3 regions of the Mesorhizobium sp. LNHC221B00 genome follow, and region 3 is predicted to be linked to each of the others. Evidence: predicted binding sites of a transcription regulator. Region 3 holds the regulator's gene; each other region holds the start of a gene.

Region 1 (10,442 bases), on a different contig from region 3:
GCTCGCCACCAACGCGCTGGTCGAGGGCCAGGGCGGCCGCGTCGCGCTGGTCATGATCGGCTTTTCCGAGGCAGATCTCGCCCGCGACGGGCTGAAGGCAGCACTCGGCACCGATCCGGTGGTGTTTTGTCCGGGCGGCCACGATGTCCACGGCAATGCCGCCAAGCTCGATCTTTCCGGGCTTGAGGCCGCCTTGCCGGAACTCGGCGCCTCGGTGTCCGGCTTTGCCGTCTGCGCCTATTTCGCCACCCGCAATCCGGCGCATGAGGTCGCCGCCCGCGAGCTGATCCGGGAAAAAACCGGCCTGCCGGTCACATCGAGCCACGAGCTGTCGGCCAAGCTCGGCGGCCCGCGCCGGGCGCTGACTACCTTGCTCAACGCCAGGCTGATCTCGATGATCGACCGGCTGGTGGCGGCAACCGAGGGCTTTCTCGCGGAGCGCAACATCGCCGCCCCCTTGATGGTGGTGCGCGGCGACGGCGCGCTGGTCTCGGCGGCGTTCGCCCGCCAGCGGCCGATCGAGACGATCCTCTCCGGCCCTGCCGCCAGCCTGGTCGGCGCCCGCCACATGACCGGGCTCGACAATGCCGTGGTCTCAGATATCGGCGGCACCACGACCGACGTTGCCGTGCTCGATGGAGGTCGTCCACGCCTCGATCCGGAAGGCGCCACCGTCGGCGGCTTCCGCACCATGGTCGAGGCCGTCGCCATGCGCACCTTCGGCCTTGGCGGCGATTCCGAAGTGGCGCTGGAAGATGGCGCGCTCAACCCGAGGGTCCTGCTTGGGCCGCGCCGCCTGGTGCCGCTGGCACTGGCTGGCATGGCGCATGGTGACGCCGTGAGATCGGAACTCGAGCGCCAGCTGCGGGCACCCAATACCGGCCGCATGGATGGCCGTTTCGCGGTGCGCACCGGCGTGCCGGACAGGCTCGCCGCCGGGCTGACCGCTCCGGAGGCGCGGCTCTACGAGGCGATCGGCGCGACCCCGCTTGCCCTCGACAGGCTGCTGACATCGAATGCCCAGAACGCCACCTTGAACCGGCTGGTCTCGCGCGGGCTGGTGCACATTTGCGGCTTCACCCCCTCGGACGCGGCGCATGTGCAGGGCAAGCAGTCAAACTGGGATGCCGCCACCGCCCGCCTCGGTGCCGAGCTGTTCGCCCGCAAGCGCGACGGCCGTGGCCAGCCCATCGCCGCGTCGCCCGAGGTGATCTCGGAGCGGGTGCTGGTGACGCTGACGCGCTGGTCGGCCGAATACATTCTCGAAACCGCCTTTGCCGAGGACGGGCTCGACGGCGCGGCCACGGTCGCGCACGCGCTGGTGCAGCGCGCCGTCGACGCCCATCCCGGCATCGCCCGCCTCAGCGTCGCACTCGACCGGCCGGTCATCGGCCTCGGCGCCTCGGCGCCGCTGCACTATGCCGGCCTGGCGCCCCTGGTCGGCAATGAGTGCGTTGTGCCCAATGATACCGATGTCGCCAACGCGCTCGGCGCCGTCGTCGGCCAAGTCAGGGTCTCGGCCGAGGCGCGGGTCAGCCAGCCCAAGGAGGGGCTGTTCCGCCTTGCCTCGGGTGAAACCGTGCGCGATTTCCTCGACGAGGCAGCGGCGCTCGCGGCCGCCGAGGCCGATGTCCGCGCCATCGTCGCCCAGCGCGCCAGGGACGCCGGCACCGACAGCGCCGAGATCGACGTCGCGACCGAGTTCAAGGTTTCCACGGTCGAAGCCCAGCGCATGTTCATCGAGGCGCATGTGGTCGCGGTGGCCTCGGGACGGCCAAGGATCGCGGTGTGAGGGCGATCTCCCCCCTTGAGGGGGAGATGTCGCCGAAGGCGACAGAGGGGGTCGCCGGACATAAGGCGCTAGCCTCTTCTGTTCAAAGCAGGAGGTCGCATCCAGTCGAACCGACCCCCTCTGGCCTGCCGGCCATCTCCCCCTCAAGGAGGGAGATCGGCAGCGTCACCGCTCGCCAAAACGCTCGCCTTCAACCTAAGCTGAATTGACCCTGCAACCCCAACATGTCAAACGCCCCGCAAAGCCTTTCATCTGGAGCAGCCTGATGACCGATCGCGTCGAAATCGCCGGATTGCGGATTGCCCGCGAGCTGCATGATTTTGTGGCCGCCGAGGCGCTGCCCGGCACCGGCATCGAAGCGGCGGCCTTCTGGAACGGTTTTTCTGCCATCGTCCACGACCTCGCGCCGAAGAACCGGGCGCTGCTGGCAAAACGCGACGCCATGCAGGAGAAGCTCGACGGCTGGTATCGGGACAATGGTGCCCCGATCGACATGGAGGCCTACAAGGGCTTCCTCAAGGAGATCGGCTATCTCGTGCCCGAGGGGCCGGCTTTCAGCGTGTCGACGGACAATGTCGACGCAGAGATTGCTGTCGTCGCCGGACCGCAGCTGGTGGTGCCGGTGATGAATGCACGCTATGCGCTCAACGCCGCCAATGCGCGCTGGGGTTCGCTCTACGATGCGCTCTACGGCACCGATGCCATCCCCGAGACCGACGGCGCCGCGAAGGGCAAGGGCTTCAACCCCGCGCGCGGCGCCAAGGTGATTGCCTGGGCCAAGGTCTTCCTCGACCAGTCGGTGCCGCTGACCACGGGAAAGTGGGCCGGCGTCAACGGCCTCTCGGTGGCGCACGGCGCGCTGAAACTGGGTGAGGGCGCCGGCGTCACCACGCTCGCCGATCCCAAGCAATTCGTCGGCTATCGCGGCGACGCCGCCAACCCGCAAGCCGTGCTGCTGGTGAAAAATGGCCTGCATGTCGAGATCGTGATCGACCGCGACAACCAGATCGGCCGCACCGATCCGGCTGGCATTGCCGATGTCATCCTGGAATCGGCGCTGACCACCATCCAGGATTGCGAGGATTCGGTCGCCGCGGTGGATGCCCAGGACAAGGTCGTGGTCTACCGCAACTGGCTCGGCCTGATGAAAGGCGATCTGGCCGAAGAGATCACCAAGGGCGGCAAGAGCTTTGTCCGCAAGCTCAATCCTGATCGCTCTTACACCGCACCCGTCGGCGGCCAGCTCACCGTGCCCGGCCGTTCGCTGATGCTGGTGCGCAACGTAGGTCACCTGATGACCAACCCGGCGATCCTGGACCGCGACGGCAACGAAGTGCCGGAAGGCATCATGGACGCCGCGATGACGGCGCTGATCGCGCTGCACGATGTCGGGCCGAACGGGCGGCGGATGAATTCGCGCGCGGGCTCGATGTATGTGGTGAAGCCCAAGATGCACGGGCCGGAGGAAGTCGCCTTCGCCGTCGAGATTTTCGACCGCGTCGAAGCCCTGCTCGGCATGCCCGGGAATACCATCAAGATGGGCATCATGGACGAGGAGCGGCGCACCACCGTCAACCTCAAGGAGGCGATCCGCGCCGCACGCGAGCGCGTGGTGTTCATCAACACCGGCTTCCTCGACCGCACCGGCGACGAGATCCACACCTCGATGGAAGCCGGCCCGATGATCCGCAAGGGCGACATGAAGCAGGCCGCCTGGATTTCCGCCTACGAGGCGTGGAATGTCGACACCGGGCTCGAATGCGGGCTCGCCGGCCATGCCCAGATCGGCAAGGGCATGTGGGCGATGCCGGATTTGATGGCGGCGATGCTGGTCGAGAAGATCGCCCACCCCAAGGCCGGCGCCAACACCGCCTGGGTGCCGTCGCCGACGGCGGCGACGCTGCATGCCACGCATTACCACAAGGTCGATGTCCACGCGGTGCAGGCGGCGCTGAAGAGCCGTCCGAAGGCAAAACTCGACGACATCCTCTCGGTGCCGGTGGCCGTGCGGCCGAACTGGACGCCCGACGAGATCCAGCGCGAACTCGACAACAACGCGCAGGGGATTCTGGGCTACGTCGTGCGCTGGATCGACCAGGGCGTCGGCTGCTCCAAAGTGCCCGACATCAACGATGTCGGCCTGATGGAAGACCGCGCCACGCTGCGCATTTCCTCGCAGCACATCGCCAACTGGCTGCGCCACAAAGTGTGCTCGCAAATCCAGGTGCGGGATTCGCTGCAACGTATGGCGGCCATCGTCGACCGCCAGAATGTCGGCGATCCGCTCTACCGGCCGATGGCGCCGGATTTCGACAATTCAATCGCCTTCCAGGCCGCCTGCGACCTGGTGTTCAAGGGCACGATCCAGCCCAACGGCTACACCGAGCCGGTGCTGCACGCGCGGCGGCTGGAGCTGAAGGCAAAAGCGACGGCCTGAAAACGCATCCCGTTTCACACAAACGGCGAACCGCCCTATCTCTTTGTTCTAACGCAATTCCCAAGGGAAAGCGCTATGCGCTTTTCCCGGAAAATCGTTTCACGCTTTTCCTGGAATTGCTCTACGCCGCCTGCGCCATCCGCTCCGAACTCATGCGATAGGAAATCGCTTCGGCCAGATGGATGCGGCCGACGGTTTCGCTGGCGTCGAGGTCGGCGAGCGTGCGCGCGACCTTCAGCACCCGGTGATAGGCACGCGCCGAAAAGGCGAGTTTTTCGCTGGCGTCCTTGAGCAATGACAGGCCGGCGGCGTCGGGCATGGCGATCTCCTCGATCATCGCCGGCGCGCAATGCGCGTTGGTGGTGGCGCGGGTGGCGCCGAGCCGTTCGAAGCGTTCGCGCTGGATGGTGCGGGCGCGGGCAACGCGCAGTGCGACCGCCGCGCTTTTCTCCGCCCGGTCGGGCCGGATCAGGTCGCTCGCCGAGACCGCCGGCACTTCGATCCTGAGATCGATGCGGTCGAGCAGCGGGCCCGAAATGCGCGCCTGGTAGTCGGTGCGGCAGCGTTCGCCGCGCAGGCAGCGATAGCCCGGCTCGCCGGCCATGCCGCAACGGCACGGGTTCATCGCCGCCACCAGCTGGATGCGCGCCGGATAGGTGACGCGGTGGTTGGCGCGCGCGATCATGCAGTCGCCGGTCTCCAGCGGTTGGCGCAGCGCATCGAGCGTCTGCGGCGTGAACTCCGGAAACTCGTCTAAGAACAGCACGCCGTGATGAGCGAGCGATACTTCGCCCGGCCGTGCGCGCATGCCACCGCCGACCATCGCCGCCATCGAGGCCGAATGATGCGGCGCGCGGAACGGCCGCCGGTCGGTCAGCTTGCCTTCGCCGAGTTCGCCCGCCACCGAGGCGATCATCGAGACTTCGAGCAACTCCTTCGGCGCCAGCGGCGGCAGGATCGACGGCAGTCGCTGCGCCAGCATAGATTTGCCCGATCCCGGCGGCCCGATCATCAAGAGATTGTGTCCGCCGGCCGCCGCCACCTCCAGCGCCCGCTTGGCGGTCTCCTGGCCCTTGATGTCGGCGAGGTCGGGCAGGTCCAGCGCCGAGGCGTGGATGCCGGCCTCCGGCCGCGACAGCACCTGCGTGCCGCGGAAATGGTTGGCGATGGCAATAAGGCTGCGCGGCGCCAGAATGTCGAATTCCCGCCCCGCCCAGGCGGCTTCCGGTCCGCAGGCGAACGGGCAGATCAGCCCCTTGCCCTCGGCATTGGCGCCGATCGCCGCCGGCAAGGCACCGGCAACGGCGGTGATCGTGCCATCGAGCGAGAGTTCGCCGAGCACGACATAGCCGGCCAGCATGTCTCCGGGAATGGCGCCAAGGGCGGCCATCAGGCCGAGCGCGATCGGCAGATCGTAGTGGCTGCCCTCTTTCGGCAGGTCGGCGGGTGCCAGGTTGATGGTCACCTTCTTCGACGGCATCGACAGGCCGGACGCATGCAGCGCCGCCTGCACCCGCTCGCGGCTTTCGGCCACAGCCTTGTCGGGCAGGCCGACGATGTGCATGTTGACCTTGCCAGGCGCGATCATCACCTGCACGTCGACCGGCACGGCCTCGATGCCCTGGAAAGCGACCGTGCGAACCCGCGCCACCATTTTTAAGCCCCCGGGCCGCAACCCCTGCGATTGACCAAGAATGACCCGTCGCGGAGACAATCACAATTCTTCGGTCAAATCAAGAACATTACGAGAACAAGCAAACGCTGCGGTTGCAGGCGGATCGTGCCCGGTTGCAAAAGCGGAACATGGTTAAGACAAAATGAAAACGGCCGCTTCCGCTTGCCGTCTAAGCGGTGATGAAAGCATCGACCGTACCTGAAAGGGATCGATCGATTGCGATCTGGGGTGGAAGCCACTCCATGACAGGATATCGGAAAGGCCAAGGCATGGAGACCCGGCGCAAAGAGCCGCTTTCCAGAAAAATCTCATTTACAAGGTCTATGAACCGCCCGCGGTCCCGTTCAACTCGTTTCAAAGTTTGCGAACGAATATAGGTCCGGGGAATTCGTCGCTCCTTTAGCGCCAAGACAGCCTCCGCGATGGATCGAGGATCGGGTGGAACCGTAAGCGAATAGTCGTCATCCAGATAAAGGTCTCGGCCACCATGGTTCGGCGTCGTGACCACAGGAAGCCCCGCGAGAAGATATTCCGTGCTGGCGAACATTGGCCCCTCCACTTCGGAGAGACAAATTCCCACGGCTGCACGGTTTAGATGCATGTTCACTTGAGCCGGCGCCAATCGGACAGGCTTGCCGGTGCTGTCGAACTGATTAACAAACAGGTGGCCCGGCGCGAGCTCCCTGTGCCGATTTATTCGTGCTCTTTCCGACTCCGCCGTGGATGACTCGATTGAATCGCGATAAAAGACAAATGCGCAACTCTGGATGCCAAGCGACAGGTCGTGGCGTTTCCACGAAGCCAGTTGCGCGTTGTAGATTGCATCAAATTCCACAGCGACGTCGTCGAGCGGCCTGAATATGTATTCGGAGGTGGTCGAGGTCTTGTTGTGCAGGAAAGCGGCCTCACCGGACTGGTTCAACAGATCCACCTCGGCTTGTGTGTTGCACAGGAAGATCAGCGAGTGACGGGGGTTCCTAAGCCTATGCAGAACGGCATAGGTCCGGATCGTTTTGACGCTGGAATTGTTTTCGATGGACCAGGTTGGGGAGATGAGAAACCAGGCGCGATGGCTGCGTGGAAGATGAGGCATATGACTTGCCAATCCGAGGGGCGTACCGGACATTCCCGAATAGGATATGAACGGATCGTCCGACAGCAAGCTTGCCTGAAGAGCAGGTTGCGCCTTCGCGGAAGGATGCCCTTTCCGGAGGTTGCGGCGATGGCGCAGCATAGTTCCGACAATCTCGAATCCGGTAGGAGGGCGGTACCCGTGCCGTAGAGCCAACATGCGGCGATTACGTGGCCGACTTCAGCCGCTTTCCCTCGACTGCATCCCAGAACAGGCTGGCGATATCGGCGCCGCCGAAGCGCTGGACTTCGCGCACGCCGGTCGGCGAGGTCACGTTGATCTCGGTCATGTAGTCGCCGATGACGTCGATGCCGACCAGAATGAAGCCGCGTTCTTTCAGCGAGGGCCCGATACGGGCGCAGATCTCGCGCTCGCGTTCGGTCAGTTCGGTCTTCTCGGCGCGGCCGCCGACATGCATGTTGGAGCGAGAATCGTGCTCGGCCGGCACCCGGTTGATGGCGCCGACCGGTTCGCCGTCGACCAGGATGATGCGCTTGTCGCCCTTGCGCACGTCCTTGAGATAGCGCTGCACGATGTAGGGCTCGCGGAACATCTGGCCGAACATTTCGAGCAGCGAAGCGAGGTTGCGGTCGCCCTCGAGCAGATGGAAGATGCCGGCGCCGCCATTGCCGTAGAGCGGCTTGATGATGATGTCGCCGAACTCCTTGCGGAAGGCGGCGACTTCGAGCGGATCCTTGGTGATCAGCGTCTCCGGCATCAGGTCGGAGAACTCGGTGACGAAGATCTTTTCCGGACTGTTGCGCACCCAGGCCGGGTCGTTGACGACCAGCGTCCCGGGATGGATGCGCTCCAGGATGTGCGTGGTGGTGATGTAGTTCATGTCGAAGGGCGGATCCTGGCGCAGCAGGATGACGTCCATCTCCGACAGGTCGGTGCGCACCTTCTCGCCCAGCGAATAATGGCTGCCCTTCTCGTCGCGCACCTGCATCGCCTCGATGCGGGCAAACACCTTGCCGTCGCGCATCGACAGCCGGTCGGGCGTGTAGTGGAAAAGCTGGTGGCCGCGCCGCTGCGCTTCCAGCGACAGCGCGAACGAGGTGTCGCCGGTGATCGACACGGTGGAGATGTGGTCCATCTGGACGGCGATTTTGAGCTTCATGGCAAGTCCCCAGCACAGTCGACGAGAGCGATATAAGCGTCCCGGCGCCTTCTGCCAATCGCCACACCCGGAAGATCGGCAACAGCAAGACGCAAACCCGCACGCCCGATCCCGACAAGGACCGCGACAGGGATCGCGACAAGGCAAGTGCCCGCGTCATCGTTTTCTTAAGCCTTCCCACACAAGAATAGGCCTCGAATACCCCAACGGCAGGCGCCGGACGGGGGCCCCCGATGGAACCACGACCATGAACGCGCTCACCGCCATCCGCGCCGCCTCGACCAAACAGCTTGAACTCACCATCCTGATGCCGTGCCTCAACGAGGCCGAGACATTGGCTGTCTGCATCGGCAAGGCCAGGGCCTTCCTCGACAAGGCCGGGATTCTGGGTGAGGTGCTTATCGCCGACAATGGCAGCACCGACGGCTCGCAGGAGATCGCTGCCCAAGGCGGCGCCCGCGTCGTCCCGGTGGCGCAAAAGGGCTATGGCGCCGCGCTTCTGGGGGGCATCGGCGCCGCCAGGGGCCGCTTCATCATCATGGGCGATGCCGACGACAGCTACGATTTCGGTGCGCTTGATGCCTTCATTGCGCGCTTGCGCGACGGCGCCGACCTGGTGATGGGCAATCGCTTCCAGGGCGGCATCGAAACCGGCGCCATGCCGCCGCTGCATCGTTATCTCGGCAATCCGGTGCTGAGCTTCGTCGGCCGCCTGTTTTTCCGCATCAGGACCGGTGACTTCCACTGCGGCCTGCGCGGTTTCAACGCCGACAGCATCCGCAAGCTCGACCTGCAGACGACGGGCATGGAATTCGCCAGCGAAATGGTGGTGCGCAGCGCGCTTGCCGGCCTGCGCATCGAGGAAGTGCCAACCACGCTCAAGCCTGACGGCCGCAGTCGGCCGCCGCACCTCAGGACCTGGCGTGACGGCTGGCGGCATCTCAAATTCCTGCTGGTCTACAACCCGCGCTGGATGTTCTTCATACCGGGCACGGTGCTCGCCAGCCTTGGCCTGTTATTTGCGGCCCTGCTGGTGTTCGGGCCGTTGCGGGTGATCGACAATCTTTCGCTCGACCTCAACACCTTCGTCGCCGCCTGCTTCATGATCATCACCGGCATCCAGCTCATCACCTTTGGCGCCATATCGCGATACTATGCCGAGATCACCGGCATCCTGCCGCGCAGCCGTGGCTCCGATTGGCTGACCAGGACCATCAGCACCGATCGTCTTGCCGCCAATGCCGGCATCTGCTTCGCCGGTGGCGTGCTGTTCGTCGGCTATGCCGTGCTGCGTTGGGCACATCTTGGCTTCGGCCCGCTGAACGATTCCGAAATCCCGCGCATCGTCGTGCTGGGCTTGAGCCTGATCGTCATTTCGTTCCAGGCCTTCTTTTCGGCATTCCTGCTCGGTGTCCTGGAGATCCCGGTCAAGCGGCTGAAAGCCGGCCAACCCACCGGATCAGGCGAATCCGTCGCGACTGCTGAAAAATGAACCAGCTCGTGCGAAAATTCGCCGCGGTACGGCTTATCCGGTTCGCCGTCGTCGGCATTGGCGCGGCGCTGCTGTTCTTCGTACTGTCGTGGGGCTTGGTGTCGGCCGGCTTGCCGCCGTTCGTCGGAAGCGTGATCGCCTATATGCTGGCCTTTGTCGTGGCCTATTCGGCACAGCGTGGCTGGACGTTCGAGGGACAGCACGACCATCGCCGTGCGTTGCCACGTTATCTCGTCAGCCAGTTGGCCTGCGCGGTGTTTGCGGGCCTGTTGGCCCATGTCGCGGTTTCGGTATTTTCCGCGTCGCCGCTGGTGATGTCTGCCGGCATCACGGTCGCTGCGGGCGCGGCGAGCTACGTGCTTTCATCAATTTGGGTTTTTCGCGACGACCAAGGAGCCGCGTGAAAGTGTTCGACCGGTCCGCGCGTTAGCGAAGCGACGCGACGAAGTGCAGACCCCTGTCGAACAGCAGGTTTGCCGGAAACGGATACAGCGACAGGTCTTCTCGCCAGCTTTGGGCTCTGAGTCCGATCCCCCCGAAAATCGCCTCCCATTCCTGCCTGGACAGGTAATTGTAGGGCAGCCTCACATCGTGGCCCTTGTTTCCCACCCAGTCCATGAACCGGAGCGAACCGTAGGCGAAGAGCCCGTCCCGCAGGTGATCCTTGATGACAACGCCCTTCCGGGCGACCCTTGCGGCTTCGGCGACGAGATGGCCGGGATTGTCCGTGTGGTGGAGAACGTCGACTATGGTCACCCAGTCGAACGATTTTGACGCGGCCGGAATCGTAACAC
Region 2 (10,442 bases), on a different contig from region 3:
CGACGGATGTCGCCGATCAAGGTATTCCGCCCGGCTGGCATGTCGGCGCTTCCCCCTGAGATTTCCACGTCGTCCCATCATTACATGAAAGTTGACCAAGTCAACTATTCAGAGGACCAAGTCACCCATCTTCCGTCCTTCAAATGACATCAATCCCTTCGGGCCAATTGCCTTCGTCCAATCCTGCGCCAGACTCTACGTCAGGGAGCCTCTATGCAGGGAGCCTGTGCAAGGGAGCGAGCCATGGATGACCGAAACATGGATGGCCGAAACATGGATGACCGGAAAAGGGCGGTGCAGGCGCGCGTGCATGGCACAGTGCAAGGCGTCGGCTACAGGATCTGGGCGCAAGGCCAGGCGACAACGCTTGGCCTGGCAGGCTGGGTGCGCAACGAGAGAGACGGCTCGGTAACGGCATGGCTTGCCGGTCACGATGCCGCGGTTTCAACGATGATCGAACGGCTTTGGCAAGGCCCGGCGGGTGCATCGGTTTCACGGATCGATGTGGACGAACTCGAGGCATGGACCGCGCCAGGAGACTTCAGGATCGTCGCATAGGCGGCTTTGCGCCCACTCGATCTAGCATCGGTCACTTGAATTAATTGAACGTTCGTTTTATTATTATTGTTCAATGAGGCGACTATGGCGCGCACCACAGGATCCGATGGCGAAAAGACCGAGGCGGCCGTCCGCCAGGCAGCGGTCAGCCTGATTGCGCGCTACGGCTACGAGGCTATGTCGATGCGCCAGTTGGCGGCGGAAGTCGGCGTGCAGGCCGCCGCGCTCTACCGCTATTTCCCGACCAAGGAAGACCTGCTGTTCACGCTGATGCGCGAGCACATGGAAGGGCTTCGCGGGGCCTGGGAACAGGCTAGGCCAGTCGGCGCCGATCCAGCGAAGCAGCTTGCGGCCTATGTGCGCAACCACATCGCTTTCCATATCGAGCGACGGCACGCCACGCATGTGTCGAACATGGAACTGCGCAGCCTTTCGCCCGACAGGCTGACGCAGATTCTGCGCATGCGCACGGCCTATGAAAAGGAACTGCGCTCGATCCTGCGCGATGGCGCGGAGGCAGGCGCCTTCAGCATCGATGACACCGGACTGACGGCGATGGCGCTGATCCAGATGATGACCGGTGTCATCGTCTGGTTTCGCCCGGGCGAGCGACTGTCGATCGCCGAAGTGACGGCGACATATCTTTCGATGACAATGCGGCTGGTTGGCGCGACAACTACCGGGGAGGAACGGCATGTATACGAACACGCTCAGCTTCGGGCATGACGAAGACATCGAGGCGTTGCGCGACCTGGTGCGGCGCTTCGCCCAGGACAAGATCGCGCCGATCGCCGGCGACATCGATCGCCAGAACGAATTTCCGGCGCATCTGTGGCGCGAGTTCGGCGCGCTCGGCCTGCTCGGCATAACAGCCGATCCGGATTTCGGCGGCAGCGGCATGGGTTATCTCGCCCATGTCATCGCGGTGGAGGAGATTTCGCGCGCCTCGGCTTCCGTCGGCCTCTCCTACGGCGCTCATTCCAATCTTTGCGTCAACCAGATCAACCGCTGGGCAACACAGGCGCAGAAGGAAAGATTCCTGCCGCCGCTGTGCTCGGGCGAGCGTGTCGGCGCACTCGCCATGTCGGAATCCGGCGCAGGCTCCGACGTCGTCTCGCTCAAGCTGCGCGCTGAAAAGCGCAACGACCGCTATGTGCTCAACGGCACCAAGATGTGGATCACCAACGGGCCGGATGCCGAAACGCTGGTCGTCTATGCCAAGACCGATCCGGAGCGGAAATCGCGCGGCATCACCGCCTTCATCGTCGAGAAGGCGATGGCGGGGTTCTCCGTGGCGCAAAAGCTCGACAAGCTCGGCATGCGCGGTTCCAATACCGGCGAGCTGGTGTTCGAGAATGTCGAAGTGCCCTTCGACAATGTGCTGCATGAGGAAGGGCGCGGCGTCGAGGTGCTGATGTCGGGCCTCGACTATGAGCGCACCGTGCTCGCCGGCGGTCCGATCGGCCTGATGGCGGCATGCCTCGACGTGGCGATCCCCTATGTGCACGAGCGCAAGCAGTTCGGCCAGCCGATCGGCGAGTTCCAGCTGGTGCAAGGCAAGTTGGCCGACATGTACACGACGATGAATGCCGCGCGCGCCTACGTCTATGCCGTCGCCGCCGCTTGCGATCGCGGCCAGACGACGCGCAAGGATGCCGCCGGCTGCGTGCTGTTCGCTGCCGAGAAGGCGACGCAGATGGCGCTCGATGCGCTGCAGCTGCTGGGCGGTAATGGCTACATCAACGACTATCCGACCGGGCGTCTCCTGCGCGATGCCAAGCTCTACGAGATCGGCGCCGGCACCAGCGAAATCCGCCGCTGGCTGATCGGCCGCGAGATCATGTCGGAGGGGGTGTAGGATGGCCGTTCTCCAAACCCAGATCTCCCCCTCTTCCGAGACCTTCCGTGCCAATGCCGAGCGCATGCGGGCGCTGGTCGCCGACATCGCGGAGAAGGCGGCAGGCGTCGAGCGCGGCGGCTCCGAGGAGGCGCGTGAACGCCACGTCTCCCGTGGCAAGCTGTTGCCGCGCGAGCGCCTCGCGCAATTGCTGGATTTCGGCTCGCCCTTCCTCGAGATCGGCCAGTTCGCGGCGTGGTCGATGTATGGCGAGGAGATTTCGGCGGCCGGCTTGATCGCCGGCGTCGGCCGCGTCGAAGGCACCGAGGTCATGGTCGTCGTCAACGATGCCACCGTGAAAGGCGGCACCTACTATCCGCTGACGGTGAAGAAGCATCTGCGCGCGCAGGAGATCGCGCTGCAGAACAATCTGCCTTGCGTCTTTCTGGTCGACAGCGGGGGCGCCAACCTGCCCAACCAGGACGAGGTGTTTCCCGACCGTGAGCATTTCGGCCGCATCTTCTACAACCAGGCCAACATGTCGGCGGCCGGCATTCCGCAGATCGCCTGCGTCATGGGTTCCTGCACGGCGGGCGGTGCCTATGTGCCGGCGATGTCGGACGAGACGATCATGGTGCGCAACCAGGCGACCATCTTCCTCGGCGGCCCGCCGCTGGTGAAGGCGGCCACCGGCGAGGACGTCAGTGCCGAGGATCTGGGCGGCGCGGACGTGCACACGCGGCTTTCCGGTGTCGCCGACCATTACGCGATGGACGACGAGCATGCCTTGGCCATTTGCCGGCGCATCATCAAGAACCTGAATCGAAACAAGACCGTAAGCCTGACCTCTAGGAAAGCTCATCCGCCGCTTCATCCTGCGGATGAACTCTACGGCATCGTGCCGACCGATCTGCGCCAGCCCTACGATGTGCGCGAGGTGATCGCGCGCATCGTCGACGGCTCCGAATTCGATGAGTTCAAGCAGAATTACGGCACCACGCTTGTCACCGGTTTCGCCCATCTCCACGGTATGCCGGTCGGCATCATCGCCAACAACGGCGTGCTGTTTTCCGAAAGCGCGCTGAAGGGCGCGCACTTCATCGAGTTGTGCTGCCAGCGCGGGATACCGCTGGTTTTCCTGCAGAACATCACCGGCTTCATGGTCGGGCGAAAATACGAGGCAGGCGGCATCGCCAAGGACGGCGCCAAGCTGGTGATGGCTGTCGCCACCGCCAAGGTGCCGAAGGTGACCATGATCATCGGCGGCTCGTTCGGCGCCGGCAATTACGGCATGTGCGGTCGCGCCTATTCGCCACGCTTCCTGTGGATGTGGCCGAATGCCCGCATCTCGGTGATGGGCGGCGAACAGGCGGCAACGGTGCTTGCCATGGTCAAGCGCGAAGGCATCGAGCGCAAGGGCGGCGAGTGGAGCGCGGAAGAAGAGGCGAAGTTCAAGAAGCCGATCCTGATGAAATACGAGCATGAGGGGCACCCGCTCTACTCGTCCGCGCGGCTCTGGGATGACGGCATCATCGACCCGGCAAAGACGCGCGAGGTGCTGGCGCTCAGCCTGTCGGCAGCACTCAATGCGGAGATCGAGGAAACCCGCTTCGGCGTGTTCAGGATGTGAGATGAACGACATCGGCGAAGCCATCCATCCAATCACGAAATCGCGAGCCTTCGCCGCGGAGCTAGTGATGGTAGGAAATATTCGTTACTGCTTGTGCTTGCGCTGCACTACGCAATGGGGATGGGCCAAAAATGAAACCGAAATACCTACCGAATGCATCCGCCTCAATACTTTCAGTAATTCTTTTGCTCGCAGCATCCAGCACGAGTATTGCCGTGTCGCTGGCGGGAAGCGAAGGAGACAAGCGTTTTCCACCAACTCTGCCCTACACGCAGAAGGCACCCTGCACCAAGGCATACAAGGCCTATATTGCGGCGGACGGCCATTCGGCCTACGCCACGACGCCTTATACACGGGTGAGGTCGCTGTATATCATCTGCGGCGCAAAGCTGAACGCTCCCTCTCAGAAGGTGGCCGAAGATCTGGCGATGAAATCCTGCGAGGGTACGGTCGCCCGCCACAGGGTGACGACGGGCGGCGCCTGCGAGATCGCTGCTTCGAAATAGCCGGGCATCTGCCGAACCAGCGCCGCCCGAGGCAAAACCGGGAGGCTCCATGTTCGCCAAGATCCTGATCGCCAATCGGGGCGAGATCGCCTGCCGCGTCATCCGCACGGCGCGCAAGCTGGGCGTGCACACTGTTGCCATCTATTCGGATGCCGACGCGAAATCGCTGCATGTCGAAATGGCCGACGAGGCGGTGCATATCGGCTCCTCGCCGGTCGGCGAGAGCTATCTGCGCGGCGACCGGATCGTCGCGGCGGCCTTGGCCACGGGGGCGCAGGCCATCCATCCCGGCTATGGTTTCCTGTCTGAAAACCCTGATTTCGTCGATCAGGTGGTGGCGGCGGGGCTTATCTTCATCGGCCCGTCGGCCGCCTCGATCCGTGCCATGGGGCTGAAGGACGCCGCCAAGCGGCTGATGGAAAAGGCCGGCGTTCCTGTCGTTCCGGGCTATCATGGCGAGGCACAGGAGATCGTGCTGCTTGCCTCCAAGGCACGCGAAATCGGCTATCCCGTGCTGATCAAGGCGCGGGCCGGCGGTGGCGGCAAGGGCATGCGCCGGGTCGAACATCCCGACGATTTCTCCGAGGCTCTATCCAGCGCCCGGCGCGAGGCAAAGGCCGCTTTCGGCGACGACCGCGTCCTGGTCGAGAAATATGTCGACAAGCCACGGCACATCGAAGTGCAGGTGTTCGGCGACAATTTTGGCAATGCCGTGCATCTTTATGAGCGCGACTGCTCGGCGCAGCGCCGCCATCAGAAAGTGATCGAGGAAGCCCCTGCCCCCGGCATGACGCCGGCATTGCGCAAGGCCATGACCGACGCCGCTGTAAAAGCCGCCAAGGCGATCAGCTATTCCGGCGCCGGCACCATCGAATTCATCGTCGACGCCTCGCAAGGCCTGCAAGCCGACCGCTTCTGGTTCATGGAAATGAACACGCGCCTGCAGGTCGAGCATCCGGTCACCGAGATGATCACCGGCACGGATCTGGTCGAATGGCAGCTGCGCGTTGCCAGCGGCGAAAAGCTGCCGAAGACGCAGAGCGAGATCGCGCTTGCCGGCCATGCTTTCGAAGCGCGCATCTATGCGGAGGATGCGGCCAAGGGATTCCTGCCGGCAACTGGCACGCTGCATCATCTGAAATTTCCTGAAGCAGCCGCCGAAGGGACTACGATGCGCATCGAGACCGGCGTGCGGGCCGGCGATGCTATCTCGCCCTATTACGATCCGATGATCGCCAAGCTTGTCGTCGGTGCGAAGGACAGGCAGGCAGCGCTGGAGGCGCTCCGCACGGCGTTGTCGCAAACCGAAATTGCCGGTTCCACCGTCAACACCGCTTTTCTTGCAGCTCTGGCGGCCGATCCGGATTTTTGCGCCGGAGACGTCGACACCGGCTTGATCGGCAGACACCAGGCGGCGCTGACCGAGGTCGCGCCGCCAAGCGGCGAAATCATCTCGGCAGCCGCCCTCGCCGTCTCCAGCGCGGAAGCATCGCCGCGTTCGGACGACCCATGGTCGTCGCTTGCCGGCTATGCGCATTTCCACGGCGTGGCGCGGCGTACGCGGCTGAAGTTCGCCGAGGACGACATTGTGGCAAAGGTTTCGGTGCGGCCGGACGGGCGCTTCCAGGTCGCGCTCGATGCACCCTATGACGGCACCAATGTGCATGATTTCCGCGCCGTTCCGCGCCTCGCCCGCTGGCCTGGCCACGTCACGGTGTTCGAAGGCGGCGTCGGCTATACATTCGCGGTGCCGGACCCCTTGGCCAGGAGCGATGACGCCGCTGCCGCCTCCGGCAGCCTGCGCGCGCCGATGCCGGGGCTGGTCAAGCTTGTGCGCGTGGCCAAGGGCGATGCGGTGATCAAGGGCCAGCCGCTGCTGATCCTCGAAGCGATGAAGATGGAGCACACCATCGCCGCGCCGCATGACGGGCTGATCGCCGAGATCGCCACCGAAGGATCGCAGGTCACCGACGGGACCGTGCTGGTGCGGTTCGTGGAGGATGGTCGGGGCTAAGGCCCGGTTGCTGGATGACCGAAATAGCTATGTCGGGACAGAGAGGGCGCCGTAGAGTGCCGACCAAACGAAAATGGCCGGGCAAGCCCGGCCATTTCCAACAGCGAAATGATAGCGATTACTGCGCGATTGGCGCGTACTTGCCGTCATGCCACTGGTTGATGTCGTAGCTGGCATTCTTGAGGTCGCCCTTCTCGTCGAAGGTGACATCGCCGACAACGGTGCTGATCGGCGTGCCGTTCTTCAGGGCTTCGGCAACCTTGGCCGGATCGTCGCTGCCGGCGCGCTTGATGCCTTCGGCGAACGCCTGGACCACGGCGTATGAGAACAGCGTGAAGCCCTCGGGCACGAAACCGCCGGCCTTGATCTTCTCGACCGCCGCCTTGGCTTCCGGCTTTGCCTGCGGATCCGACGGGAACACGAACATGGTGCCCTCGCCCGCCGGGCCGGCAACCTGCCAGAATTCCGGCGAGGCAATGGAGTCCGGCATGATCAGCTGGAACTTCAGGTTCTGTTCGGCCGACTGACGCAGGATCAGGCCGGCTTCAGGATGATAGCCGCCGAAATAGACGACGTCGGCCTTCAGATCCTTGAGCTTGGTGACAAGCGCCGAATAGTCCTTCTCGCCGGGATTGATGGCGTCATAGTAGACTTCCTTCAGGCCACCGGTGTTCATGGTTGCCCTGACCGCGTCGGCCACGCCCTGACCATAGGCACTCTTGTCGTGCAGGATGACGACGTTCTTTCCGGCGAACTTCTTGGCGATCCACGGCCCGATGAAGGCGCCCTGCGCGTCGTCACGCGTATAGAGACGCATGATCGTCGGCCAGCCGGCCTTGGCCGCGGCGTCGGTCAGTACCGGGTTTGAGGACGCCGGGCTCATCATCAGCGCGCCGGCTTCGGCATAGACGGCCGAGGCCGGAATGCTCGAGCCCGAACAGGCATGGCCATCGATGAACTTGACGCCATTGGCCACGATCCGGTTGGCGACCGACACGGCCTGCTTGGGATCGCATTGGTCGTCCTCGATGTCGAGCTTGATCATCGAGCCGTTGACACCGCCCGCGGCGTTGATGGCATCGGCGGCGGCCTGTGCGCCCTGCTTGAATTGATCGCCGATGGTGGCGAGCTGACCGGTCATCGGGCCGACCACCGAAACGGTGATGTCGTCGGCGAACGCGACCGGTGCGCTCATCATCAGGCCGAAAATGGCCGCGCTCAAAATACTCATTTTTTTCATGGTGATAGAACTCCTCCACTCACGCACGGCCGCCCGGCCGCGCTTCTTCCAGAGAGGCCGGACAATTTCATCCTTCATTGGGCCTGTCTAGGCGCATTGGCGCCGCTCGATTGGGCCTGGGGCCCCTCATCCACGCAAAAAAGCCACGCCAGCCTTGTTTCGGCTGGTCGTGGCTTTTCGCTCGTCGAGCTGTTCCGCAAGTGCCCCCGCACCCCGAGCCCAACGCGCCTTCCCTGTCTTTCCAAGCCCATGATCTTGGTCCGAAAACCGGATTCCTTATTTCGGGATCATGGTCGTTCGCACGGCTTGGACCTGCCCGGCCTGCCGCATTCTTGTGGTTGATGGCCTGTTGCCTGGCTGTCTGCGCAGCCTTGTCCCTGTTTGTGGCCCGACCGTCTTCGCGGTCTTGGCCGGGGCGTCCCGTCTGGTGGAACTCAGTGCATGGTCATCCATTCGCGAGCTTCGCGCAGCGCCTTGGCGATCTCGACCTTCGACATCGCCGCCGACAGTTCCGAGCGCAATTCCGCGGCGCGGGCCGAGCCCTTGATGGCGGCGATGTTGAACCATTTGTGGGCGGCGACGACGTCGGTCTCGCAATCGCGACCGGTCGCATACATCATGCCCAGTTCGAAAAGGATGTCGGCCTGGGCAGTTGCCCCCATGGCGCCGAAACCTGCTTCAAGCATTTCAAAACGTGCCATTTTAGTCCCCTGTCTGGCTCCTGAGAGCTGCCTCCGTTTGTCTTGTCCGGGCCGCTCTTCGATGCTTTCGAGAATGCCGCGCAGGCTTGAATCCGTCGTTAAATGGCGTGCTTAATTTGAGGAAAACAAAGTTAAAACAAGAGGTAAACACGAAAATTCGTTAAGGATACGAAGCCAGCAATTCGGCTGGTTTTGGCAAAATTTGACGAAAATTTTGAGAATGGGAATCAACACTCCGCTAACCACGGGAGACGAAGCCAATCCGGCGATCGTTTCATTTTCTCACCCAAGGCCCACTTTCAGGCGCCTTTAAAATCCGAAACGCTTCCGCAACGGCACCGCTTTCGTTTTGATGGGAGCTGGATTAGCTTACGTTTGCGTAAGCGGCAGACCGGCGAGGCGGAGCATCCGGCCGGCTATCCTAAGGGAGGAAGAACATGTTTCGAAAAGTGAGTCTGGCCCTTGCAGCCACATTGATCATGGCGGGCGCGGCGTGGGCCGATCCGATCGAGGGCAACTGGAAAACGCAGGCCGGCGACACCGCGGCCATTGCAGGCGGCGGCTCGTTCTCCATCACGCTCAAATCCGGCAAATACGCCGGCAAGACCATTGGCTCCCTCAAGGCGGCCGGCGACAACAAGTACACCGGCAACATCACCGATCCGGCTAACGACAAGACCTACTCAGGCAAGGCGACATTATCGGGCACCTCGCTCAAGATGAGCGGCTGCGTGCTCGGCGGACTGATCTGCAAGAGCCAGACCTGGCATAAGCTCTGATCGGCTGCAGCCTTGCGACATGACCACGGGGCCCTGACGGGCCCCGTTTTCGTTTCATCCTCACGCCGGCGCCGGCGCTCGATGCCTTGCCGCTGTTGGCCGTCCTCAGCCCAGTCAGATCCCGTCAATTAATTTGAACCGCAGATGAACGCCGGTCTCAGAGCCGGTTCACAGGCGTCAGGGCATTCTCCGGCGTGTTGAAGGAGACACCACCGATGCTTGCTCGCCGCTTCACCATCGTCTGCCTGCTGATGAGCCTGTTTGGAATGTTCTTCGCCATTCTCGTCGCCGAAGCAGGCCGTCCGGCCCGCTCCTGGGACGAAGCCACCAGACTTTGCGGTCTCGCCTGCCCGACCAACCTTCGCCACTGAAACCAGAAAACCTCGAAAAGAAAAGCACAGACATCATGAACCGCATCGCCGCCAACGCCCTCAAAACCCTCCGGCTTCTGCCGCGGGCGGCGCTTATCCTGGTGCTCCTGGCCGCCCCGGTCCTGGCCGTGCCGATGATGCGCGCCGATGCCGGTTCGACCATCGAGGCTCCGGCGCTGAGGAAGTCAGGTGTCGGTTTCGTGCTGCTGGTCAGCCTGCAGCGTGGGTGAAGAAAAAACGCGCTTTGGGCGCCTTCGACAGCGACACCCCTCCCAACCACCCATCCAAGTCTCTATATTGAGCTATGGAAAAGCGAATCTACCCCCAGGCCATAGAATCAGTCGTCATGCCTGAGCCTTTTGGCCGGCAAAGCTTTGACCGGGCCGAAAAGGCCGTCGCGACGCTGCAGGCGCTTTACGACCGCAACACCAAGTTCCTGCGCGACTCCTTCACGGCACTGGCCGCCGGCGCCGACGGCAGCAAGCGCTACCGGGCCTTCTATCCCGAGATCGGCGTGACCACGAATTCGTTTACCCAGGTCGATTCGCGGCAGGCCTACGGCCATATGCCGACACCTGGCCATTTCGCCACGACGATTACCCAGCCGCAACTGTTCGAGAATTACCTCATCGAGCAGCTTCGCCTGATCATGCGTAACCATGGCGTGTCGGTGACGGTCTCGGAATCGACCACGCCGATCCCGCTGCATTTCGCCTTCCTGGAGGGCACCTATGTCGATGGCGCTGCCGCCGAACGCATCAAGCGGCCGATCCGCGACCTGTTCGACGTTCCGGACCTGGACGGCA
Region 3 (10,442 bases):
CGAGATCAGTGCCGCCATCCGTTCCATCCGTGCCGACCGGCTTGAGCCCAGCTTCAAGATGCTGTCGCGCGTCGCCCGCATCTTCGAGCAGTTGAACAATGCCTGGGACGTGCTGCGCACGATGACACCCAGCGAATACACCGAGTTCCGCGATGCGCTCGGCCAGTCCTCGGGCTTCCAGTCCTGGCAATATCGCGCCATCGAGTTCATGGCCGGCAACCGCAACCTTGCAATGCTCGGGCCACACAAGCACCGTCCGGACCTCAGCGGCAAGCTGGAGGCGATCCTGGCGGAACCGTCACTCTATGACGAAGCGCTGCTGCTTCTGGCCCGCAACGGTTTCGATATCGGCGCCGACGCCGGGCGAACCGACTGGCGCGAAACCCGGACCGAGAATGAGGCGGTCCTGGTCGCATGGCAGACCGTCTATCGCGACCCGCAGCGCTACTGGATGTTTTACGAACTGGCCGAAAAGCTGGTCGATTTCGAAGACTATTTCCGCCGCTGGCGCTTCAACCATGTCACCACGGTCGAGCGCATCATCGGCCTGAAACGCGGCACCGGCGGCACGTCGGGCGCCTCCTATCTCAAGAAGATGCTGGAGGTCGTGCTGTTCCCGGAACTCTGGACGGTCCGCACCCGGCTCTAGTTTCTCAAGTCACCGCCGTCTTGACCGCAAATCGCGCCTCTTTCCAAGCTTCAGTGCGCAAAATGTCCTCCAGCACCTCGACCGCCTGCCAGACGTCTCTGTAGCCGACATAGAGCGGCGTGAAGCCGAAGCGGATAGTCGACGGCGCGCGGAAGTCTCCGATCACGCCGCGCTCGATCAAGGCCCGCATCACCTGGTAGCCATGCGGATGCATGAAGGAAATCTGGCTGCCGCGCTGATTGCCGTCCCGCGGGCTCTCCAGTTCGAGGCCATAGGCACCGCATCTTGCTTCGACGAGCTGGATGAAAAGATCGGTCAGCGCAATGCTCTTCGTGCGCACCGCTGTCATGTCGACATCGTCCCAGATATCCAGCGCCCCTTTCAGCGCCCGCATCGAAAGCACGGGCTGCGTGCCGCACAGGAAGCGCCGGATGCCGCTGCCGGCGGCAAAACCCTGTTCGAAGGCAAACGGCCGCGCATGGCCCCACCAGCCGCTCAGCGGCTGGTGGACATCGCCGTGATGACGCTTTGCGGCATAGATGAAGGCCGGTGCGCCCGGGCCGCCATTGAGATATTTGTAGGTGCAGCCGATGGCGAAATCGGCATTGGCGCTGTCGAGTTCGACCGGCAAGGCGCCTGCGGTGTGGCAGAGATCCCAGACGATCAGCGCGCCGGCCTGGTGGGCCTTGCGTGTCAGCGCGGCCATGTCACGCAGCTGGCCGGATTTGTAATTGACGTGGTTGACCAGGATGACCGCGACGCGCTCGTCGATCAGCTCTTCAATATCAGGCGCATCGACGCCTTCGAGCCGCAGCACGGTGCCCGGCCGCGTCGAGGCCACGCCTTCGGCCATATAAAGATCGGTCGGAAAGCTGTCGCCCTCTGCGACGATGACCGATCGGTCCGGCCGCATCCCGAGTGCGGCATGCAGTACCTTGTAGATGTTGATCGAGGTCGTGTCGCAGACCACCGTCTGGCCGGCCGCCGCGCCGATCAGGCGGCCGAGCTGGTCGCCAAGCGCGACCGGCATGTCGAACCAGCCGGCAGTGTTCCAAGCACGAATGAGGTCCTGCGCCCACTCCTGGGTCGCCGCTTTCTGCAGCTCGTTAAAGACGGCGGGCGCCGCTGCTCCCAGCGAATTGCCGTCGAGGTAGATCACACCCTCCGGCAATGTGAACCGGTCGCGCATGGCGCGTAGCGGATCCGCCGCATCCATGGCTTCGACGGCCTTGAGGTCGAGCGTTGCGTTCATGATTGGTGATGTCCTCGATTATTCACGAATGGCTTCGCGAGCCGGCGCGGGTCCCCGGCTGCGCTTGAGGCTTGGCAGAGCAAGCATGGCGAGCACGAACAGGCCCGTAGCAAGCTTCAAATCGGGAGGCGGCATGCCGGCGGCAAGGCAGAACGACACCAGTTGGTAGTAGATGATCGCGCCGGCAAAGGGCGCCAGCAGCTGGCGCCAGACCGTCTGCTTGCCGACAACCGCCTCGCCGATCATCAGCGCGGCCAGTCCGTTGATGAGGATGCCCAGCCCCATATTGACGTCGGCGAAACCCTGCGACTGCACCATCAGCGCGCCGCTTGACGCCGAAAACGCGCTCGCCAGCCCGACGCCGCCGATGGTCGCCGCCCAGACATTGATGCCTTGCGCCTCGGCCATATCAGGATTGGCGCCCACGGCGCGCACCGCGGTCCCTTTCTCGGTCCTGAAGAACATGTAGAGCGCCACGAAGACGACGAGCGCCAGAAGACCGGCAACGACGATCTTGCTGGCCGGAAAACCCGGCCGCGCGAACGGTACCCAGTCGAACACCGCGGGCGAACCGAAGACGGAGAGATTGGACTTCCCCATGATGCGAAGATTGATGCTGTAGAGCATCGTCATCATCAGGATACCGGCAAGCAGCGTGTGGATACGGAAGCGCAGATGGATGAAGGCGGTGCAGCAGCCCGCCGCGAAGCCCACGATGAATGCGACCAGGATGCCGGTCACCGAAGCTGCTCCGGCAGCCAGCAGCACGCCGCAGACGCAACCGCCCAGCGGAAACGCGCCTTCGCTGGTGAGATCGGGAAAATTCAGCATGCGAAACGGGATCATGATGCCGAGCACGACAAAGGCCAGGATCAGGCTTTGCGCCAGGGTGACCGGCATGATCGCGATGAAGCTGGAGAGAACTTCCTGAATAAAGCCCATGGGGATCAGCTCGCCAGCAGCATGCGGTCGGTCTTGACGGAAAAATGGCCGATCAGATCGATAACCGTGACCCTCGCCTTTTCCTCGCCGGTGACTTCCAGCAGGACCCGGCCCGCGTCGAGCATGATCACCCGGCTGCCATAGTCGACGGCGTGCTGCATGTTGTGGGTGACCATCAGGGTGGTCAGCTTCAGCGCGCTGACGGCGCGCACCGTCGCCTGCATGACGATCTCGGCCGTGCGCGGGTCGAGCGCCGCAGTATGCTCGTCGAGCAGCAATAAATCAGGCGATCCGCCGACCGCCATGATCAGCGACAGGGACTGCCTCTGTCCGCCCGAGAGCAGGTCTACGCGCGTGTCGAGGCGATTTTCAAGGCCGAGGCCCAGTATCGACAGGCGCTCCTTGTAGGAGGCGAGCCGTGTGGCGTTCAGCCCTTGCCGCAGAGTGCGCTTGTGGCTGCGCAGATCGGCCAGCAGCATGTTCTCCGCCACCGTCATGCTGGCGGCGGTGCCGCGCATCGGATCCTGGAAGACCCGCGCCAATTTGGCGGCGCGCTTGTGCACCGGCATGTTTGTCACATCGGCGCCATTGATCAGGATCTTGCCGGAATCGAGGATCAGCGCTCCGGAAATGGCGTTGAGCATGCTGCTCTTGCCGGCTCCGTTGGAGCCGATGACGATGCCGAACTCGCCAGTCGCCAATGACAGGCTGAGGCTGTCCAGCGCGATCTTCTCGTCGGCCTGGCCCCTGTAGAATACTTTGCGCGCGGATCGGATCTCGAGCATCGTTCCTCCCTGACCTGACGGGTGACGGCGCCCCGCCGTCCCCCCCCTCAGTCCCGATATCAGTCGACGATGCACCCGCAATCGGCCATCGAAGCCGGTATCTCGATGCCGAACGCAGCCATCGCCTTGCGGGAGATTTGCGGCATGTGGTCGTTGTAGGCCGGGCGCGATGGCGCGATCGTTTTCGGATCCTTGCCCTTGAGGATCTCAGCGGCGATGTTGCCGGCGTTGACGCCGACCTGCGTGTAGTTGACTGCAAAACTTGCCGGTACGGTGCCGTTGCGGACCGCGCTGTCGTCGGAGTTGACGACCGGGATGCCGGCCTGGCGAGCGGCCGCGGAGACGGCGGCGATCGCCGGCTGGATCAGGTTCGAAGCCGGGCCGTAGATGACGTCGGCCTTGCCGGCGAGCGAGGCGATGCGTTGCTGGATGTCATTGACGTTGTCGATGCCGACCTCCACGACCTCGAAGCCGGCCGCGGGCGCCGCCGCCTTGATCTTTTCGACGAGGGCAACGTCATTGGCCTCGCCTGGATTGTAAGGCACGCCGAAGCGCTTGGCGTTCGGCAACAGCTTCTTGGTGAAGGCCATCACCGCGGCGACATCCTGCAGATCGCTGGCGCCGGTCATACCTTCATCTCCCGCGTCCCACGACGGCACCAGCTTGGCCGCCACCGGATCGGTGACCGCGGCAAAGACGATCGGAATGCCGGAGCCCGCGAGTGCCTTCTTGGCGATCTGCGAGACCGGCGTGGTGATGGTGTAGATCAGCTTGGGCTGCTCGGCCTGCAGCTTGGCGATCATCTGCGGCACCAGCGATGCATCGAAATTGGTATGGCTCTCCGTGTAGACGACGTCCTTGCCCTCGACGAAGCCATTGTCCGTCAGCGCCTTCTTGAAGCCGGCTATGGCGGCGTTCAATTGCGGATGCTCGCCGAAATTGGCGATGCCGATACGGATCTGATCGGCCGCGGCGCTGCCGGCGCTGACCATCAATGCGCCTGCCAGGGCCAATCCCGACAGCCAAGCGGATTTCGACTTCAACATCATTTCCTCCCAGATTTGATCAGCGCCGCTTATCGGGGCACCTCCAGCGATCATGGTCAGTCCCTCGGCGCATGTCAAACATTATATATAATTCTTGCCATCACCCACCATCATATATAATTTCCCAATGGCAGAGACCGAATGGATCGCAATGCAGGACCAAAAGAACTCCACCAAGACGGAAGCCGCCTACCAGCTTCTGCGGCGCGACATCCTCACCACCCGTCTCATGCCGGGCGCCCCGCTCAAGCTCAGCGCCCTGCGCGGCACCTATGGAGTTGGCTGGACGCCGCTGCGCGAAGCGTTGTCGCGCCTCGAAGCCGAACGCCTGGTCACCGCCATCAGCAATCGCGGCTTTGCGGTCGCCCCCGTGTCCCGCGCCGAACTTGAGGATCTGGCGCGCGCGAGGATGGTCGTCGAGATACCGCTCTTCCAGGAATCGATGGAGAACGGCGGCCGGAAATGGGAAGACGCGGTTGTCACCGCGCACTACCGGCTCGCCCGCTGCAAGACCGCGGTGGACGATCCCTCGGATGCCGCCGTCGACCAGTGGGACGAGAACCACGAGGCTTTTCATGCCGCGCTGCTGAGCGCCGCGACGTCCAGCTGGCTGTTGCGGTTTCGCTCGACGATCTCGGACCAGCTGCGCCGGCACCATCGCTTTCTTGGGCTGGCGCCGACATTGCGAGCCGCGGCCGGCCTCAAGGCTGGCTACGAGCAGGCCATGGACGCGCTGCGCGAGGCGATGGCGATCGAGCACCACACGGCAATCATGGAAGCCGCCCTGGACCGCGACATCGAGCGGGCAAAAGCGCTGATGACGGCCCACATCGGCTATACGCTGCACGTCTACGTCCACAGCGAGGACGGCGACGCGAACAAGGAAGTCGCGCGCGCCGGCAGCTTGAAAGCGGTTGCCGGATGATTTCGGCACCTCCGCATCGTCCGACGCTCGACGAGATTGCCGAAGCCCGCGATCGGTACCTGCTTCCGAACCAGCTATTGTTGGCGTTTTGATTTCGTTTCGTTCACGGCAGGCAAGCCGATCGCAGGCGCGAAAATCGGCATCGCCGGGCTCTGCCGTCGGCTGATGCCGAGCCATGTCGCAAGACAGGCCACAGGCTATTAACCAAAACATTTCAATGCGGGCGACGAGCGGCAACGGGCGAAAATCCCCGATTTCCGGCCTGTCCGGCCCTGCAAATGATTACGGCCCTCTTACCAAATTCACTAAACTTTAAACGGTTGCAGAACACAACTGGAACAGATAGTGTTTGTTCTGGGTTTGTTTTTTCGATTCTGGATCAGAACCATTCTGGATCAAAACCTTGTCCAGATACCTTGGGGGCCGCCATGCTGACACGCAAGCAACATGAACTCTTGATGTTCATTCATGAACGGCTCAAGGAAAGCGGTATTCCGCCCTCCTTCGACGAGATGAAAGAGGCGCTCGACCTCGCCTCCAAATCAGGGATCCATCGCTTGATCACGGCGCTGGAGGAACGCGGCTTCATTCGCCGGCTGCCCAACCGGGCGCGTGCGCTGGAAGTGCTGCGGCTGCCCGATTCGATCGCGCCGGGCCTCAACGCGGCGAAGAAATTCTCTCCAAGTGTCATCCAGGGAAGTCTCGGCCAAGGCGGTCTCGGTCAGGGCAGCCTCGGCCGCCAGATCAAGCCGGCACCGTCGCGCTTTGCCGCTGCCGGCAATGACGACGATGCGGTTCCAGCGGTGTCCATCCCGGTCATGGGTCGCATCGCTGCCGGTGTGCCCATCGATGCCATCCAGCATCAGACGCATACTATCTCGGTGCCGCCGGACATGATCATGGGCGGCGAGCACTATGCGCTGGAGGTCAAGGGCGACTCGATGATCGAGGCCGGCATCTTCGATGGCGACACGGTCATTATCCGCAACGCCGATACGGCGAGCCCGGGCGAGATCGTCGTGGCCTTGGTCGACGAGGAGGAAGCGACCCTGAAGCGGTTCCGCCGCAAGGGTGCCTCGATTGCGCTTGAAGCCGCCAATCCGGCCTACGAGACGCGCATCTTCGGGCCGGACAGGGTCAAGGTGCAGGGCAAGCTCGTCGGGCTGATCAGGCGCTACTGAGCCGGCACGGCACTTGGCTTGTCAGGTTTGCGATAGGGCTGCAGGCCCCTCGCCTCGCGCGAAAATTTTCGCTGCGCGTGCCAGGGCCGATACGGGCTGTCCACCGCGAAGCTGATGGTTGGCGGACCGGTGGCCGATTGGCGGTCGAAGAAGATGGCCGCGCTGCCCTTGCGGGCGAGCTGCCGTTTGGTGACGACGAGAACCAGCGGATTGTGGCAGGCGTCGTAGGCCGTTGCGTCGTTGACGATGATCAGGTCGGCGAAGCCACAGGCCTTCCAGGTATCCTTGCGGTCTTCGACATGCGCTATGATCGCACCGGACGGGTGCCTGGCGAGACAGACACCGTCAGTGCAATAGAACGGCGCTCCCGGCGGCAGGCTGACGGCGTCGGCAATATCGAATTGTCCATCCGCCTTGTCGAACATCTCCGGCAGGATGATGGTTTCGGATCTCAGCGCGCGTTTCCAGTTGTCGACGGTGAATTCGTTCGGCCGGGCCCGGCTGACCGCGAGTTCGCCACCGCCGATCGGCAGCGCGACCAGCCGCGCGTCTTCCGAGACCAGCACATCCGGCGTGCGCGTGTCGGACACCACCAGCAAGCCGGCGAGCGCGAATGGAAGCGCTGCAAGCCGCAGCCACGTCGTCGCCATCGTCGCGATGACCAGGGCAATTGCCACCAGCAGAACGGATTGCTGTGAGATGAGCCCGACCGCATCGACCGGAGAGCGTTCTGATATCCACGCCGAAATGGCGATCATCGCGGTCAGGCCCTTGCCCATCAGGTAAAGGGATGGCGCATCCAGTCCGAACGGCATCAGCAGCGCGCTGGCAACGGCCAGGAACATCACGACTGAGACGATCGGCATGACGGCCAGATTGGCGAACAGGCTGAGCGGCGACACCCGCTGGAAATGCCAGATGGCAAACAGCGCCGTGGCGCTGCCGGCGATGATGGAGGTCATGGCCAATCCGCCTGTCGCCAGCAGGAATTTTCGCGTCAGGAAGCCGGGCAAGGAGCGCTTCGGCGGCGGTGGCCTCGTTTTTCCCGCCCGGTGATCCGCCCAGCCGGCATAGGCGCCAACTAGGGCCGCGGTCGCGGCGAACGACATCTGGAAGCTCGGTCCGACCACCTCATGCGGGGAAACCAGGATGACGGCGATCGCCGAGATCGCCAGATTGCGCATGGTCAGCGCCGCGCGATCGAACAGGACGGCAATCAGCATCACCGCCAGCATGATGAAGCTGCGCTCGGCAGCGACGACGATGCCGGAGATGACGAGATAGGCGGCGATCGACAACAGTGCTGCCGCGGCCGCGTATTTCTTCACCGGCCGGCGCGCGGAAAAATCCGGGAACAGCGCGAAGGCGCCGCGCAGGAGCCCCATGATGGTGCCGGCGACCAGCGCCATGTGCAGTCCCGAAATGGAGATGATGTGATAGATGCCGGTGCGCCGCATCGCTTCGTTGATTTCGTCGGGGATGCCGGCGCGCACGCCGACGATCAACGCCGCCGCGATCTCGCCTTCTGCGCCGCCGACGCTGCCCCTGATATGGTCGGCAATGGCTTCGCGGGCGTTCTCTATCGCTGATGAAAGGCGGGCCGACAGCGGCATGCCAGCGTCGTCGGCTGCAACGACTTTTGGATTGCCGAGAAAGAACCCGCTGCCACCGATGCCGGCGAAATAGCTGTCGAAGGAGAAATCATAGCTGTCCGGCCGCACCGGACCGGTCGGCGGCAACAGCTTGGCATAGCCGGCAATAAGGGAGCCGGCGGTCATTTCCGGCGGTATCTTGCGTGCCGAAAGCCGGACCCTTTCCGGCGCGTAGCGCAGTTTCGGCCGGGCGGTCGACGTCACGTCGATGGTCAGCCGGATGCGGCCGGTCTCCATCTCTTCGATCGAGACGACGCGGCCGCTCAGTTGCGTCGAGATTTCCGAGCCCAGCATCTGGGTTCCCGTGCGCCACGTCTCGACCTTGGCGGCGAGCAAGCCAAGCGCGCACAGCAATGCCGCCGTCAGGAACAGATGGGTTTTCGGCCACGAGCGCGAGACAATCGCCAGGAAGCCCATGAGGGCCACCACCGCGACAGGTCTGGCAAAAGCCGGTTCGGCCGCCAGCGAAAAATAGCCGATCGCGCCGATTGCAAGGCAAACCGGCACCAGCAGGAAGCCAATGCCGCGGTCAAGCTCCAGCTCCGCCGCCGCAGTGATGCCGTTGCGCAGGCGCGGCAATGACAGCCGGCCGAGTTGCCGACGCACACGCACGATCCTGCCGGCCGGGGACTGAATTGGCGCGGGGATATCCGGTGCGGGCTGGTTGCCGGAACCCGGCACGAGAGGCGATTGCGTCGGCAGCGAGGCCGGCAGCGCAAACAGGGACCGCTCGCTGACGCCAACAATGGCATCCTCGCCCTGATCCGAGCCCCGGCTTCGTCCAGCCATTGGGTCTGCCCCTTGCACCCCTGACGCCCTATGCTACATGAACGCGCGACGCGCGAAAGTCCGCGCACCCACACCCGCCTCAGACGCTTCCCGAGAGTTCCATGTCCGACAAGGTCGTCACCCGTTTTGCCCCCTCGCCCACCGGCTACCTGCACATAGGCGGCGCGCGCACGGCGCTGTTCAACTGGCTGTACGCAAAGCATACCGCCGGCACGATGCTGCTGCGCATCGAGGACACCGATCGCGAGCGTTCGACCGAGGCGGCGACGGCCGCGATCCTGGACGGCCTCACCTGGCTCGGTCTGGGCTGGGATGGCGACGCGGTCTCGCAGTTCGAGCGCGCGCCGCGCCACCGCGAGGTGGCGGAGGAGCTGGTACGCCTGGGCAAGGCCTATTACAGCTACGAGACACCCGCCGAGCTCGAGGCGATGCGCGAGGCGGCGCGCGCCAAGGGCCTGCCGCCGCGCTACAATGGCCAGTGGCGCGATCGTGATCCGTCCGAGGCCCCGCCCGGCGTCAAGGGCGCTATCCGTGTCAAGGCACCGACCGAGGGCGAGACCGTGGTGCACGACCGCGTGCAGGGCGAGGTGCGCTTCCCCAATAAGGATCTCGACGACTTCATCATCCTGCGCTCCGACGGCAACCCGACCTACATGCATGCCGTCGTCGTCGACGATCACGACATGGGCATCACCCACATCATCCGTGGCGATGATCACCTGACCAATGCCGCCCGCCAGACCGTGATCTACAACGCCATGGGTTGGGATGTGCCGTCGATGTCGCACATCCCGCTGATCCATGGCGCCGACGGTGCCAAGCTGTCGAAGCGGCACGGCGCGCTTGGCGTCGAGGCCTACCGCGCCATGGGCTACCTGCCGGAGGCGCTGCTCAACTACCTGGCGCGCCTGGGCTGGAGCCACGGCGACGACGAGATCATGTCGATCAAGGACATGGTGTCCTGGTTCGACATAGGCGACGTCAACAAGGGCGCGGCCCGTTTCGATTTCGCCAAGCTGGAGGCGATCAACGGCGCCCATATGCGCCGCATGGCCGATGCCGAACTCTTGGACATCTTCATCGCCACCTTGCCCTATCTCGAGGGCGGCCCGGCGATGGCCGCGCGCCTCGACGACCGCAACAAGGCGCAACTGCTGGCAGCGCTTCCCGGCTTGAAGGAGCGCGCCAAGACGCTGGTCGAGCTCGTCGATGGCGCCGCCT

The links. Region 3 encodes LexA, which represses DNA repair genes until DNA is damaged. Its sites were predicted from a motif close to TGTTCNNNNTGTGTTCNG; they were not measured.
Region 1: the regulator LexA is predicted to act here: its motif matches at 5,965-5,982, upstream of X741_RS154130 (YifB family Mg chelatase-like AAA ATPase).
Region 2: the regulator LexA is predicted to act here: its motif matches at 8,608-8,625, upstream of X741_RS153105 (sel1 repeat family protein).

What each region holds. Positions count from the first base shown of each region.
Region 1 covers NZ_AYWR01000008.1:41,533-51,974, forward strand. Annotated here, with positions in the region: gene X741_RS154140 (hydantoinase/oxoprolinase family protein) at 1-1,792, shown strand, start outside; gene X741_RS154135 (malate synthase G) at 2,058-4,229, shown strand; gene X741_RS154130 (YifB family Mg chelatase-like AAA ATPase) at 4,351-5,883, opposite strand; gene X741_RS0134525 (hypothetical protein) at 6,074-7,138, opposite strand; gene gshB (glutathione synthase) at 7,203-8,156, opposite strand; gene X741_RS154120 (glycosyltransferase family 2 protein) at 8,404-9,648, shown strand; gene X741_RS154115 (GtrA family protein) at 9,645-10,052, shown strand; gene X741_RS154110 (class I SAM-dependent methyltransferase) at 10,075-10,442, opposite strand, start outside.
Region 2 covers NZ_AYWR01000009.1:56,227-66,668, forward strand. Annotated here, with positions in the region: gene X741_RS16875 (MarR family transcriptional regulator) at 1-20, opposite strand, end outside; gene X741_RS153140 (acylphosphatase) at 274-558, shown strand; gene X741_RS153135 (TetR/AcrR family transcriptional regulator) at 643-1,284, shown strand; gene X741_RS153130 (isovaleryl-CoA dehydrogenase) at 1,253-2,416, shown strand; gene X741_RS153125 (carboxyl transferase domain-containing protein) at 2,418-4,025, shown strand; gene X741_RS153120 (hypothetical protein) at 4,157-4,531, shown strand; gene X741_RS153115 (acetyl/propionyl/methylcrotonyl-CoA carboxylase subunit alpha) at 4,581-6,545, shown strand; gene X741_RS153110 (branched-chain amino acid ABC transporter substrate-binding protein) at 6,664-7,785, opposite strand; gene X741_RS153105 (sel1 repeat family protein) at 8,220-8,486, opposite strand; gene X741_RS153100 (DUF2147 domain-containing protein) at 8,924-9,265, shown strand; gene X741_RS1000000170345 (hypothetical protein) at 9,481-9,636, shown strand; gene X741_RS153095 (hypothetical protein) at 9,672-9,866, shown strand; gene X741_RS153090 (AMP nucleosidase) at 9,983-10,442, shown strand, end outside.
Region 3 covers NZ_AYWR01000006.1:178,223-188,664, forward strand. Annotated here, with positions in the region: gene kynA (tryptophan 2,3-dioxygenase) at 1-649, shown strand, start outside; gene kynU (kynureninase) at 654-1,901, opposite strand; gene X741_RS155955 (ABC transporter permease) at 1,920-2,843, opposite strand; gene X741_RS155950 (ABC transporter ATP-binding protein) at 2,849-3,628, opposite strand; gene X741_RS155945 (ABC transporter substrate-binding protein) at 3,688-4,674, opposite strand; gene X741_RS155940 (GntR family transcriptional regulator) at 4,826-5,599, shown strand; gene lexA (transcriptional repressor LexA) at 6,028-6,780, shown strand; gene X741_RS155930 (ComEC/Rec2 family competence protein) at 6,774-9,221, opposite strand; gene gltX (glutamate--tRNA ligase) at 9,323-10,442, shown strand, end outside.